DNA from 3 places in the Oerskovia paurometabola genome. Region 3 is predicted to be linked to each of the others. Evidence: predicted binding sites of a transcription regulator. Region 3 holds the regulator's gene; each other region holds the start of a gene.
The links. The regulator LexA, encoded in region 3, represses DNA repair genes until DNA is damaged. The targets are predictions, from matches to a motif close to TCGAACANNTGTTCGA.
Positions count from the first base shown of each region.

Region 1: a site for LexA is predicted at 1,817-1,832, ahead of JOD48_RS10895 (Rv2578c family radical SAM protein). Genes of this name have one in related genera too.
Region 2: a site for LexA is predicted at 1,882-1,897, ahead of ruvA (Holliday junction branch migration protein RuvA). Genes of this name have one in related genera too.

Region 1 covers NZ_JAFBBV010000001.1:2,427,937-2,432,007, forward strand. The annotation lists gene aspS (aspartate--tRNA ligase) at 1-38, opposite strand, end outside; gene JOD48_RS10890 (PPOX class F420-dependent oxidoreductase) at 175-642, shown strand; gene JOD48_RS10895 (Rv2578c family radical SAM protein) at 666-1,808, opposite strand; gene hisS (histidine--tRNA ligase) at 1,991-3,394, opposite strand; gene JOD48_RS10905 (MBL fold metallo-hydrolase) at 3,439-4,071, opposite strand, start outside.
Region 2 covers NZ_JAFBBV010000001.1:2,444,481-2,448,551, forward strand. The annotation lists gene ruvB (Holliday junction branch migration DNA helicase RuvB) at 62-1,195, opposite strand; gene ruvA (Holliday junction branch migration protein RuvA) at 1,188-1,835, opposite strand; gene ruvC (crossover junction endodeoxyribonuclease RuvC) at 1,970-2,533, opposite strand; gene JOD48_RS10975 (YebC/PmpR family DNA-binding transcriptional regulator) at 2,620-3,378, opposite strand; gene pdxT (pyridoxal 5'-phosphate synthase glutaminase subunit PdxT) at 3,386-4,048, opposite strand.
Region 3 covers NZ_JAFBBV010000001.1:1,918,074-1,922,144, forward strand. The annotation lists gene JOD48_RS08575 (ATP-dependent DNA helicase) at 1-252, shown strand, start outside; gene JOD48_RS08580 (L-lactate dehydrogenase) at 331-1,284, shown strand; gene lexA (transcriptional repressor LexA) at 1,398-2,147, opposite strand; gene JOD48_RS08590 (LysM peptidoglycan-binding domain-containing protein) at 2,460-2,837, shown strand; gene nrdR (transcriptional regulator NrdR) at 3,269-3,805, shown strand; gene JOD48_RS08600 (aldo/keto reductase) at 3,845-4,071, opposite strand, start outside.

The DNA of each region.
Region 1 (4,071 bases), 510 kb from region 3:
TCGGCCCGCAGGGAGCCGGCTGTGTGGGTGCGAAGCACGGAGAGAGTCCTTCCGGAACATGCCGGGGCGCACAGTGGCGTCCCGGGATGGGAGTGGGGAGTGCGCAGACGACGCACTCGGACGAGTCTAGTCTGTGGGCGGACCACGTTCAGGAGAACCCACCGGGAGGCACCCATGGCCAGGCGGATCGCGACCACGGACCGGATCGGACGCGCGGAGCTCGTCGCGTTCCTGCGCGCCAACCGGCGGGCCGTGCTGCTCACCCGGCGCGCGAACGGCGCCCCGCAGATGAGCCCCGTCACGTACGGGGTCGACGGCGAGGGGCGCGTCGTGGTCTCGACCTACCCCGACCGCGCCAAGGCCGTGAACCTGCGGCGCGACCCCGCCGCGTCGCTGTGCGTCCTGGGCGAGGACTTCGACGACGCCTGGGTCCAGGTCGACGGCACGGCCGAGGTGATCGACCTGCCCGACTCGGTCGAGCCCCTCGTCGAGTACTACCGGTCGGTCGCCGGGGAGCACCCCGACTGGGACGAGTACCGCCAGGCCATGGTCGCGCAGGGCAAGTCGCTGCTGCGCGTGACGATCACGGGTTGGGGCCCCGTGGCCACGGGCGGGTTCCCGGCACGGCTCGCGCAGGACTGAGCGCGGGGGCAGCCGCCGACACGCTAGAAGAGCAGCTGCTCGGCGCTCGCCGCCGCGCTCGGGCTCGTACGTCCGGACGGTCCACCGCGGTCCCGGTCCTGCACCACGAGGCTCCCCGCCGGATAGGCCCCCTCGTCGTGCCGCGCTCTCTCGCCAGGGGTCTCGGGGTGCCAAGCGGTCCGGGCGTGCCCGGACGTGCGTGCCTGGGCCCGGTGACCGGCGCTCGCGAAGCCGCGCTCGACGAGCAGCGGCCGCACGCGGTCCCACAGCCAGTCGCGGTACGCGCGGCTCGCGTACGACCCGCCCGCGTAGACGCGCTCGTAGCCCGAGACCCGCTCGGGGTGGTCGCGGCGCAGCCAGGCCATGAACCACTCGCGGGTGCCGGGCTTGAGGAACAGCGGGAGGACCGTGGCGCCGGTCGCGCCGGCCTCGTGGACCGCGTCGAGCAGGCGTGTGAGGTGGTCGGTCGAGTCGGTGAGCCACGGCAGCACGGGGGCGATCATGACCCCGCACGGCAGCCCTGCCGCCCGGGCGGCGCGGATGAGGTCGAGGCGGGCGCGCGGCGTGGGGGTGCCGGGCTCGACGGCCTGCTGGAGGTCCTCGTCGACGAACGCCAGGGAGACCCCGATGCCGACGTCGACGTGCTCGGCCGCCTGCGTCAGACGCGGCAGGTCGCGGCGCAGGAGCGTGCCCTTGGTGAGGATCGAGAACGGCGTGCGCGAGGCCTCGAGCGCGTCGATGATCCCCGGCATGAGCCGGTAGCGTCCCTCGGCGCGCTGGTAGGGGTCGGTGTTGGTGCCGAGCGCGACCGCGTCGCCCGTCCAGGACGGCTTGGCGAGCTCGGCCCGCAGCACCTCGGCGACGTTCATCTTGACGACGATCTGGCTGTCGAAGTCCTCGCCGGGGTTCATGTCGAGGTAGCGGTGCGAGGGGCGCGCGAAGCAGTAGGAGCACGCATGGGAGCATCCGCGGTACGGGTTGATCGTCCAGGTGAACGGCATGCGGGACTCCCCCGGCACCTTGGACAGCGCGCTCTTGGCGAGCACCTCGTGGAACGTGACCCCGGCGAACTCCGGGGTGCGCACGGTCCGCACGAGCCCCGCCATGCGCCCGAGCCCGGGCAGCGCGCCGTCGTCCGCCGTGATCGCCTGCCCGTCCCACCTCATCGCCCCATTCGAACACATGTTCGAGCCGGTTGTCGACGCGGTCGCCGTCGGCGTGACCTTCGGCCGGGAGACGTCCGAGGCCTGGATCGTCGCCCGCACCACCGGGCACGCACACGTGAGGCCCGGCAGGGTGTCCCCTGCCGGGCCTCACACGCGTCCGGGTCAGCACCCGGGCAGCGGGCTCACTCCCCCGCGGGCACGACCCGAGGCCACAGGTCCTCCGCCGACGGGGCCCACGTCGCCGGGTCCGCAGCGACCTGCTCGCCCGAACGGATGTCCTTGACCTGGTGAGCGACGACCTCGCCGTCCGCACCGATCCCCGCGGGGAACCACACGAACGGGATGCCGCGACGGTCCGCGAACTTGATCTGCTTGCCGAACTTGGCCGCACTCGGCGCGACCTCGACCGGGATGCCGCGCGAGCGCAGCGCCACCGCGACCGCGTCCGACGCGGGTCGCGTCTCCTCGCTCGTGACCGCGACCACGACCGCGCTCGGCACCGACCGCGTCGAACGGACCAGGCCGGCGCTCAGCAGCCGCGACACCAGGCGCGAGACGCCGATCGAGAGCCCCACGCCCGGATAGGTGTTCGCGCCGTCCGAGGCCAGGGTGTCGTAGCGCCCGCCCGAGCAGATCGACCCGAGCTGCTCGTGCCCCACCAGCACCGTCTCGTAGACCGAGCCCGTGTAGTAGTCCAGGCCGCGCGCGATCTTCAGGTCCGCCACCACGACGCCCGGCGCCCGCACGGCCGCCGCGTCGATCAGCGCCGACAGCTCGCGCAGGCCCTCCTCGAGCAGCTCCGAGGTCACGCCGTGCTCTGCCGCGAGCGCCCGCACCCGCTCCGCGACGCTCGCGTCCGAGCCGGAGATCGCCGCGAGCGCCAGGCACGCGGCCGCCTGCTCGGGCGTCGCGCCCGTCTCGGCGACCAGCAGCGCCCCGACCTTGTCCGGCCCGATCTTGTCGAGCTTGTCGATGCTGCGCAGCACGCCCTCGACGTCGTCCAGGCCCAGCCCGCGGTAGAAGCCCTCGGCGACCTTGCGGTTGTTCACCAGGATGCGGACCTCGGGCACACCGATCGAGCGCAGCTCGCCCAGCGCCTCGGCCATGACCAGCGGCAGCTCGACCTCGAAGTGGTAGGGCAGCTCGCCCGCACCCACGACGTCGATGTCGGCCTGCACGAACTCGCGGAAGCGCCCGTCCTGGGGGCGCTCGCCGCGCCACACCTTCTGGATCTGGTGGCGCTTGAACGGGAACGCCAGGTGCCCGGCGTTCTCCAGCACGTACCGCGCGAACGGCACGGTCAGGTCGAAGTGCAGGCCGAGCTGCTTGTCCCCCTTGCCGCCTCGGTCCCCCGCGGCCCCCTCGGACGAGTCAGCCTCCTCCTGGAGGCGGCGCAGCACGTACACCTCCTTGGAGGTCTCGCCCTTGCGCAGCAGCTGGTCCAGGGGCTCGACGGCCCGCGTCTCGATCCCCGCGAAACCGTGGAGCTCGAACGTGCGACGCAGCGTGTCGAGCACGTGCTGCTCCACGACGCGTCCAGCAGGGAGCCATTCGGGGAAACCGGAGAGAGGTGTAGGTCGGGCCATGGGACCCGATCCTTCCAGACGTACCGACCGAACGAGCAATCGATTCACAGGCCCCGCAGGTACGGGTTGGTGCGGCGCTCGCGGCCGATCGTCGTCAGGGGCCCGTGACCAGGAACCACCTCGAGGGAGTCGTCGAGGTGCCCGACGACGTCGCGCAGGGTGCGCTGCATCGTCTCGCCGTCTCCCCCGGGCAGGTCGGTCCGCCCCACCGAGCCGGCGAACAGGACGTCTCCGGCGAGCACGATCCCGGCCACCTGGCCGTCGCCCGCGCCGCCGCCGTCCTGGTCCCCTGCGGCGACCGGGAGGTAGAGCGTCGAGCCCTGGGTGTGGCCCGGCGCGTGCAGGGAGTCGACCAGGACGCCGCCCAGGTCGAGCCGTACGCGCGGGTCGGCCACCGACGTGCCGCCGGGACCGCGCACCAGCGAGGCACCGGACCCACCGCCCGAGCCGAACGTCCGCACCTCACGGGGTTCCTGGTAGTCCTCGATCCTGGCGCCACCTGCCGCGAGCGCCGCGGCCAGCGGCCCGCTCGTGAGCGGCCCGTCCGCCGGGGCCCCGTGCTCGATCGTGCCGAGCGGGTCTGCGAGCCGGTAGGCGTCGCCCGCGTGGATCCACAGCGGCACCCCGTAGAGGTCGCACAGCTCGGCGGCGTCCCACGTGTGGTCGGCGTGCCCGTG
Region 2 (4,071 bases), 530 kb from region 3:
CGCGTACGGATCACCAACGAACCGTCCGGCCGTGGAGTTCCGCCGCTCAGATTCCTCCAGTCTAGGCCCCCGTGTCGAACAGGGTTCCGCCCGACCTCGCCGAGCCCGTCCGCTGCCCGAGTCCGCCGCCCGGTCCGCGGGGCGCCAGCGGGTCGGGCGGGGTCAGCCCGAGGTGCGCCCAGGCCGCGGGGGTCGCGACGCGACCGCGCGGGGTGCGGCCGATCAGCCCTTCGCGTACGAGGAAGGGCTCGGCGACGGTCTCGACCGTCTCGGACTCCTCCCCCACGGTCACGGCGAGGGTGCTCAGGCCCACGGGGCCGCCGCCGAACCGCGTGCACAGGGCGCCCAGGACGGCCCGGTCGAGGCGGTCGAGGCCGAGCTCGTCGACCTCGTAGACCTCGAGTGCCGCGCGGGCGGCCCGCAGGTCCATGGTCCCGTCGCCGCGCACCTGTGCCCAGTCGCGCACGCGGCGCAGCAGCCGGTTGGCGATACGGGGCGTACCACGGGAACGGCCCGAGATCTCGTGGGCGGCGGCGTGCTTGATCTCGACGCCGAGCAGCCCGGCCGAGCGGATGATGACGCGCTCGAGCTCCTCGGCGGAGTAGAAGTCGAGGTGTCCGGTGAACCCGAAGCGGTCGCGCAGCGGGGCGGGCAGGAGCCCGGCGCGCGTGGTGGCGCCCACGACGGTGAACGGCGGCAGGGACAGCGGGATGGCGCTGGCCCCGGCCCCCTTGCCGACGACGACGTCGACCCGGAAATCCTCCATCGCGACGTACAGCAGCTCTTCGGCGGGGCGCGCGAGGCGGTGGATCTCGTCGATGAACAGCACCTCGCCCTCCTCGAGCGAGGACAGGACCGCGGCGAGGTCGCCCGCGTGCTGGATCGCGGGGCCGGACGTCACGCGCAGCGAGGTGCCGAGCTCGGCGGCGATGATCATCGCGAGGGTCGTCTTGCCGAGCCCGGGCGGGCCCGAGAGCAGGACGTGGTCGGGCGTCGCCCCGCGTGCGAGGGCCGCCTGGAGCACGAGGGAGAGCTGGTCGCGCACGACGAGCTGCCCGACGAACTCCTCGAGGCGCCTCGGTCGCAGGGCGGCCTCGGCTGCTCGCTCGAGGTCGTCGGCCGTCGAGGTCACGATCCGCTCGGACGTGAACGGCTCGTTCCCCTCCTCGTAGCCGACGCGGTCGAAGTCAGCCACGGGGGCCGCCCAGGACCCGCAGCGAGGCGCGCAGCGCGCCGGCGATCTCGTCGGGCGCGACCGCGTCGGCCCCGGCCTGGGTCAGGACGGTGGCGAGGGCGTCCTCGGCGGCCTTGGGGTTCCACCCGAGGCCCACGAGCGCCTGGACGACCTGGTCGCGCTGGTCGTCGACCACGGCACCGCCGGGGCCGCCCGTGCCGGCCGGGTCGTCCGCGCCCGTGCCGGTGGGGGCCCCGAGCCGGTCGCCGAGCTCGAGCGCGATGCGCTGGGCGCCCTTGCGCCCGATGCCGGGCACGCGCATGAGCGCGGCGATGTCCTCCCCCGCGACGGCGCGGCGCAGCCCGTCGGGCGTGTGCACCGCGAGCATGGCCAGGGCCAGGCGCGGGCCGACGCCGCTGACGGTCTGCACGGCCTCGAACACGGCACGTTCGTCGTCGTCGGCGAACCCGAACAGCGTGAAGGAGTCCTCGCGGACGACCATGCTCGTGGCCAGGCGCGCGGGCTCGCCCACGCGCAGCGCGGACAGGGTCGCGGGGGTCGCGTGGACGAGGTAGCCCACGGCTCCCCCGGCGCCTCCCACGTCGATGACGGCGCGGTCCAGGCGGACGTCCGCGACCGTGCCCGACAGCGAAGCGATCACTGTGCCTCCATGCTTCCTCGCGGGTCCCGGCCACGAGCGGCCGGTCCCGAACACCTGTACGAACCGTGGGCCACTCTAGCAACGGGCGGCGGTGCTCCCGGTCGAGCCTCGCCGTCGGGCACGTGGGGCCGGTGTCAGCCGCGTCGGCCGCGCGAGGCCTGCTCGGCCGCGGCCCAGGCGCGCTGCGCGGGCGTGAGCTGGTGCCGGTCCCCGCCCTGCAGGGCGCCCGCCGGGCGCCACAGGTGGCAGATCGCGAGGGCCAGGGCGTCGGCGGCGTCGGCGGGCTTGGGCAGCTCGCCGAGCTCGAGGATGCGCGCGACCATGCGCTGGACCTGGATCTTGTCGGCGCGGCCGGTGCCGGTCACGGCGGCCTTGACCTCGCTGGGGGTGTGCATCGCGACGGGCACGCCGCGACGGGCCGCGGCGACCATCGCGAGACCCGCGACCTGCGCGGTGCCCATGACGGTGCTGACGTTGTGCTGGGCGAAGACGCGCTCGACGGCCACGACGTCCGGGACGTGCTCGTCCATCCACACGTCGAGGCGCTGGGAGATGGTGAGCAGGCGCAGGTCGACCGACTGGTCGGGCGGGCTCTGCAGGACCCCGACCGCCACCATGCGGGCGCGCCGTCCGGGCAGCGAGTCGACGACGCCGATCCCGCAACGGGTCAGTCCTGGGTCCACTCCGAGCACGCGCACGCGCTCACCTTCTCACGGGCCGCCCACGACGAAGGGCTCCCACGCGAGCCGTCGCGCGGGAGCCCTTCGTCACACCAGGGGGTGGGTCAGTCGTCGTTCTCGAGCTCGGCCATGACCTCGTCGCTCGCGGTGAAGTTCGCGTAGACGTTCTGCACGTCGTCGCTGTCCTCGAGGGCGTCGATGAGGCGCAGGATCTTGCGGGCGCCCTCGGCGTCGACCTCGACCTCCATGGAGGGGTGGAAGACGACGTCGGCGGAGTCGTACTCGATGCCGGCGTCCTGCAGCGCGGTGCGGACCGCGACGAGGTCGGTGGCCTCGGTGAGGATCTCGAACGTGTCGCCCTCGTCGGTGACCTCCTCGCCGCCCGCCTCGAGGACGGCCTCCATGACGTCGTCCTCGGTGGTGCCCTCCTTGGGGACCACGATGACGCCCTTGCGGGAGAACAGGTAGGACACCGAGCCCGGGTCGGCGAGCTGGCCGCCGTTGCGCGTGAACGCGATGCGGACCTCGGCGGCGGCGCGGTTCTTGTTGTCGGTGAGGCACTCGACGAGGACGGCGATGCCGCCCGTGCCGTAGCCCTCGTACATGATCGTCTGGTAGTCGGCGCCGCCGGCTTCCTGGCCCGAGCCGCGCTTGAGGGCGCGGTCGATGTTGTCGTTGGGGACCGAGGACTTCTTGGCCTTCTGGACGGCGTCGAAGAGCGTGGGGTTACCGGCGAGGTCCCCGCCGCCCGTGCGGGCCGCGACCTCGATGTTCTTGATGAGCTTGGCGAACAGCTTGCCGCGCTTGGCGTCGATCACGGCCTTCTTGTGCTTGGTCGTAGCCCACTTGGAGTGTCCTGACATACCCCTGTTACTCCTTCACGATTGCGACGAAGAGCTCGTGCACCCGCGCATCGCCCGTGATCTCGGGGTGGAAGGAGGTGGCGAGCAACGTTCCCTGACGTACTGCGACGATTCTACCTGCGTCTTCGCCCGCGCCCGCGGAGGGGGCCACGTCCGGGGCCTGGGCCGGCGCAGCGGGCACCGAGGCGCCCCGGTGGCGGGTGCGTGCCAGGACCTGGACCCCGGGGCCGATCTCCTCGACCCAGGGGGCGCGGATGAACGCGGCGGGCACGGGCCCGCCGCGGACGCCCGACATCTCGACGGACGACTCGAACGAGTCGACCTGGCGCCCGAACGCGTTGCGGCGCACCGTGACGTCCAGTCCGCCGAGGGTCTGCTGGTCGTGCGTGGCGCCCAGGACGCGGTCGGCGAGCAGGATCATGCCCGCGCACGACCCGTACACGGGCAGCCCGGCCCCGATCGCGGTGCGCAGCGGGTCGAACAGCTCGAAGATCCGCAGCAGCTTGTCGATCGTGGTCGACTCCCCGCCGGGCAGCACGAGGCCGTCGATCGCGGCGAGCTCGGTGGGGCGCCGCACGGTGACGGCGCGGGCACCGGCCACCTCGAGGGCGGCCACGTGCTCGCGGACGTCGCCCTGCAGGGCGAGGACTCCAATGACCGGTTTCACGATCGCCCATCGTACGCGCCGCCTGC
Region 3 (4,071 bases):
AGAGCGGTCGAGGCCGCGGGCGGCAACGGCTTCATGCAGGTCTCGGCCAACCACGCCGCGCTGCTGCTCGCGCAGGGCGCCGGACGGCTCATCCGGTCGACGGCCGATCGAGGCGTCGTCGCGGTCCTCGACCCGCGTCTGGCGACCGCTCGCTACGGCTCCTACCTCACGAAGTCGATGCCGGACTTCTGGACCACGACGGACCGACGTGTCGTCCTCTCTGCGCTCGAGCGCCTGTCCGCCCTAGGCTGAGACCTGGTAGTCCACGCGACGGACGTCGTGACGCTCGTGCAGCGACCGACGTCCGGTGCTCAACGTCCAGGAGGCACAGTGCCCGCCCGTACCACCAAGCTCGCGATCGTCGGCGCAGGTTCCGTCGGATCGACCCTCGCCTACGCGGCGCTCATGCGTGGAGCCGCTCACACCGTGAGCCTGCTCGACATCAACCGGACCAAGGTCGAGGCCGAGGTCCTCGACCTCCAGCACGGCATCCAGTTCATGCCCATGGCCAAGGTCGAGGGCTCCGACGACGTGGCGGTGTGCTCCGACGCGGACGTCGTGGTCTTCACCGCCGGGGCCAAGCAGAAGCCCGGGCAGACACGGCTGGACCTCGCCGAGGCGACGATCTCCCTCGTGCGCAAGATCCTGCCCGGCCTCGTCGAGGTGGCGCCCAACGCCGTCTACATCATGGTGACCAACCCGGTCGACGTGGTCACGTACGCGGCCCTCAAGTACTCGGGACTGCCGCCGAACCAGCTCTTCGGGAGCGGCACGGTCCTGGACTCCTCGAGGCTGCGGTTCCTCGTCGCGCAGCACTGCGGCGTCGCGGTCCAGAACGTGCACGCGTACATCGCCGGAGAGCACGGGGACAGCGAGATCCCGCTCTGGAGCTCGGCGACGATCAGCGGGGTGCCGCTGCTCGAGTGGCAGGGGCTCAAGGGCCGGGGACCGCTCACGGCCGAGGTGCGCGAGGACATCGCGCACGAGGTCGTGCAGTCGGCCTACCGCATCATCGAGGGCAAGGGCGCCACGAACTACGCCGTCGCGCTCGCCGCGACCCGCATCATCGAGGCCGTCCTCGACGACGAGCACCGGGTCCTGCCGGTGTCCTCGCTCCTCGAGGACTTCCACGGGATCAGCGACGTCTGCCTCTCCGTCCCCTCGCTGCTCGAGCGGCGTGGCTGCGGTGAGCGGATCGAGGTCCCGCTGTCGGACCACGAGCTCGCGGGCCTCCGGGCGTCCGCGGACTCGGTGCGCGCCGTCGCCAAGAGCTTCGGACTGTAGTCGTCCCCTCGGTGCCCGTGACGGGCGCCGGGCACGACGAAGGGGACGGCCCACCGGGCCGTCCCCTTCGTCGTGCTGAGCGCCGGTCCCTGGGGGCCGGCGGGACGCTGTGCTCAGAGGCTCCGCAGGACCGAGACGACCCGGCCGAGGATCTGGGCGTCGTCCCCCGAGATGGGCCGGTACGCCGCGTTGTGCGGCATGAGCCACACGTGCTTGTCGATGCGCTTGAACGTCTTGACGGTCGCCTCGCCGTCGATCATCGCGGCGACGATCTCGCCGTTCTCGGCGACGGGCTGGCGACGGACCACGACCCAGTCGCCGTCGCAGATCGCGGCGTCGATCATCGAGTCACCGGCCACGCGCAGCAGGAAGAGCTCGCCGTCGCCGACGAGCTGGCGGGGGAGGGGGAACACGTCCTCGACGACCTGCTCGGCCAGGATGGGACCACCGGCGGCGATGCGTCCCACGACGGGGACGTACGACGGCGTGGGGCGCTCGGGTGAGTCCTCGGTCGTGTCGATGCCCTCGACGCGCGGGAACGCGCTGCCGGGAAGCGCTGCGATGGACCGCGCGTCGTCGTGCTGGACGACCTCGATCGCGCGGGGGCGGTTGGGGTCGCGACGCAGGTAGCCCTTGCGCTCGAGCGTCGTGAGCTGGTGCTTGACGCTCGACGGGCTCGTCAGGCCGACGGCCTCGCCGATCTCGCGCATGCTCGGCGGGTAGCCCCGCTGGTCGACCGACGCGCGGATCGTCTCGAGCACGAGCCGCTGGCGCGGTGTGAGACCGTCCCCGCCCGTCGTGCCGTCGGGCAGCTCGTGCACCTTCGCGAGCCTGCCCGTGGTGTCGGCCACCCGTCCCGCCATCGTCGTCTCCGCCCTGCTCGGCCGTCTCGGTCCCTGTCCTGCGGAGGGGCGCCGCGAGCGGCACCGGCTCCTGAGCGTGGCCGCGGCGATCTCGTCAGCCCGGGGGCGGGACGTCCCACCCCCAGGCGTCCGACATATCGGACGACCAGTACTCGAACAGCGTAGGTCACGCGGCGACACGAATCAAACACATGTTCGAGCATGTCTCGACATCGGCGCCCGACGGTGATAGAAATCGTACAGATGTTCGACGAACAGGTGTTCGAACCGACCGGGGAAGGCGGTTCGGGCGCCACGGACGAAGGAGTGGCTATGAGTGCGATCACCGCGATGGGCGCGACGGACGGGTGGCGTGTCGAGCGTCGTCCTCAGGGGCAGGCCGAGGCTCCGCTGCGGCTGACCACGCGAGGCCGTGTCGTCCTGGTACTGCTCGTCGCGACGGTCCTCGCCCTCGGGGCCCTGTGGGGCGCCCGTGCGGTGGCGTCCGGCCCCGGCGAGCCGGTCGAGGTCCGGATCCACGTCGTCGAGGCGGGGGAGACCTTGTGGCAGCACGCGTCCGCCCTGGCATCGGGCGGCCGGGACGTGCGAGACGTGATGGCGGAGCTCGCCGAGCTCAACAACCTCTCGTCGACCGGGCTCCAGGTCGGGCAGCAGCTCCTGCTGCCGGTCGACCCCAACTTCGCGCGCTGACCGGTCGAGGGTTCCGTGCCGCTCAGGCGTCGGCAGCCCTTCGGCCCGGGGTGATTCTGCCCTCGCTGTGAGGACCCGTGCCCGGAGGGCTTGCGCAATCGCATTAGGTTCCCCTAAGTTAGTGCTGCCTCACCAACCCGGCTGGGGGGTCGGTCGGTGAGGAGGAGGCGCGCCAGCGCGTCTCCGCAGTTGCGTCGACGTTCGCGAGGCGAGTCGCGAACGTGAGATGGGGACGGGGGCGTCCCGACGGAGGTGGCCGATCATCGGCCACCTCCGTTCTCATGTGTGCTGACCGGCGTGTGGAACGCGTCGCGCTGTCTCGTCGTGGCGGGGCGTCTTGCGCCTCGTCAGGGTCGAGACATAGGTTCGGGACGCACCGTCCGTGGCGACCGCCACGGAGCACTCGCGCAGACCCACAGGAGTACCGCCTCATGCACTGTCCGTTCTGTCGGCACGCGGACTCCCGGGTCGTCGACTCGCGGACCTCCGACGACGGTGCCTCGATCCGTCGTCGCAGACAGTGCCCTGCCTGCAACCGCCGCTTCACGACGATCGAGACGGCGAGCCTGTCGGTCGTCAAGCGCTCTGGAGTGACCGAGCCGTTCAGCCGGGAGAAGATCGTGACCGGCGTGCGCAAGGCCTGCCAAGGGCGTCCGGTCAACGAGGACGACCTGGCGGTCCTCGCGCAGAAGGTCGAGGAGTCGCTCCGGGCCGGTGGTAGCGCGGAGCTGGACGCGTACGAGATCGGGCTGGCCATCCTCGGTCCCCTGCGGGAGCTCGACGAGGTCGCCTACCTGCGGTTCGCGAGCGTCTACCAGGCGTTCGACTCGCTCGAGGACTTCGAGTCGGCGATCAACTCCCTCCGGGCCGAGCGTGAGGAGCGCGAGGCGGCGTTCGGCGGTGCCGGGTCCGAGGCCGGCGCGTCGGACGACGAGCCTGCGGCCGACGTGGTCCCGGATCGCGCCTGATCCCTCGCTCGGGACCAGCAAGCGGTCGCGAGGGCCCTGCTAGAGGTCGCTCGAGCGCGCCGCCCAGATGTTGATGCCGGTGTCCAGAGGTCGACGGCTCCCGTCGGGCGTGAGCTCGGTCGTCACGGCGTCGATCGCCGTGAGCTCGTCGGTCGTGAAGGGCGGCGCGTCGAGGGCCGAGAGGTTGTCGTCGACCTGCGCCGTGGTCCGGGCCCCGACGAGGACCGACGTGACACGCGGGTCGCGCAGCGTCCAGGCGACCGCCG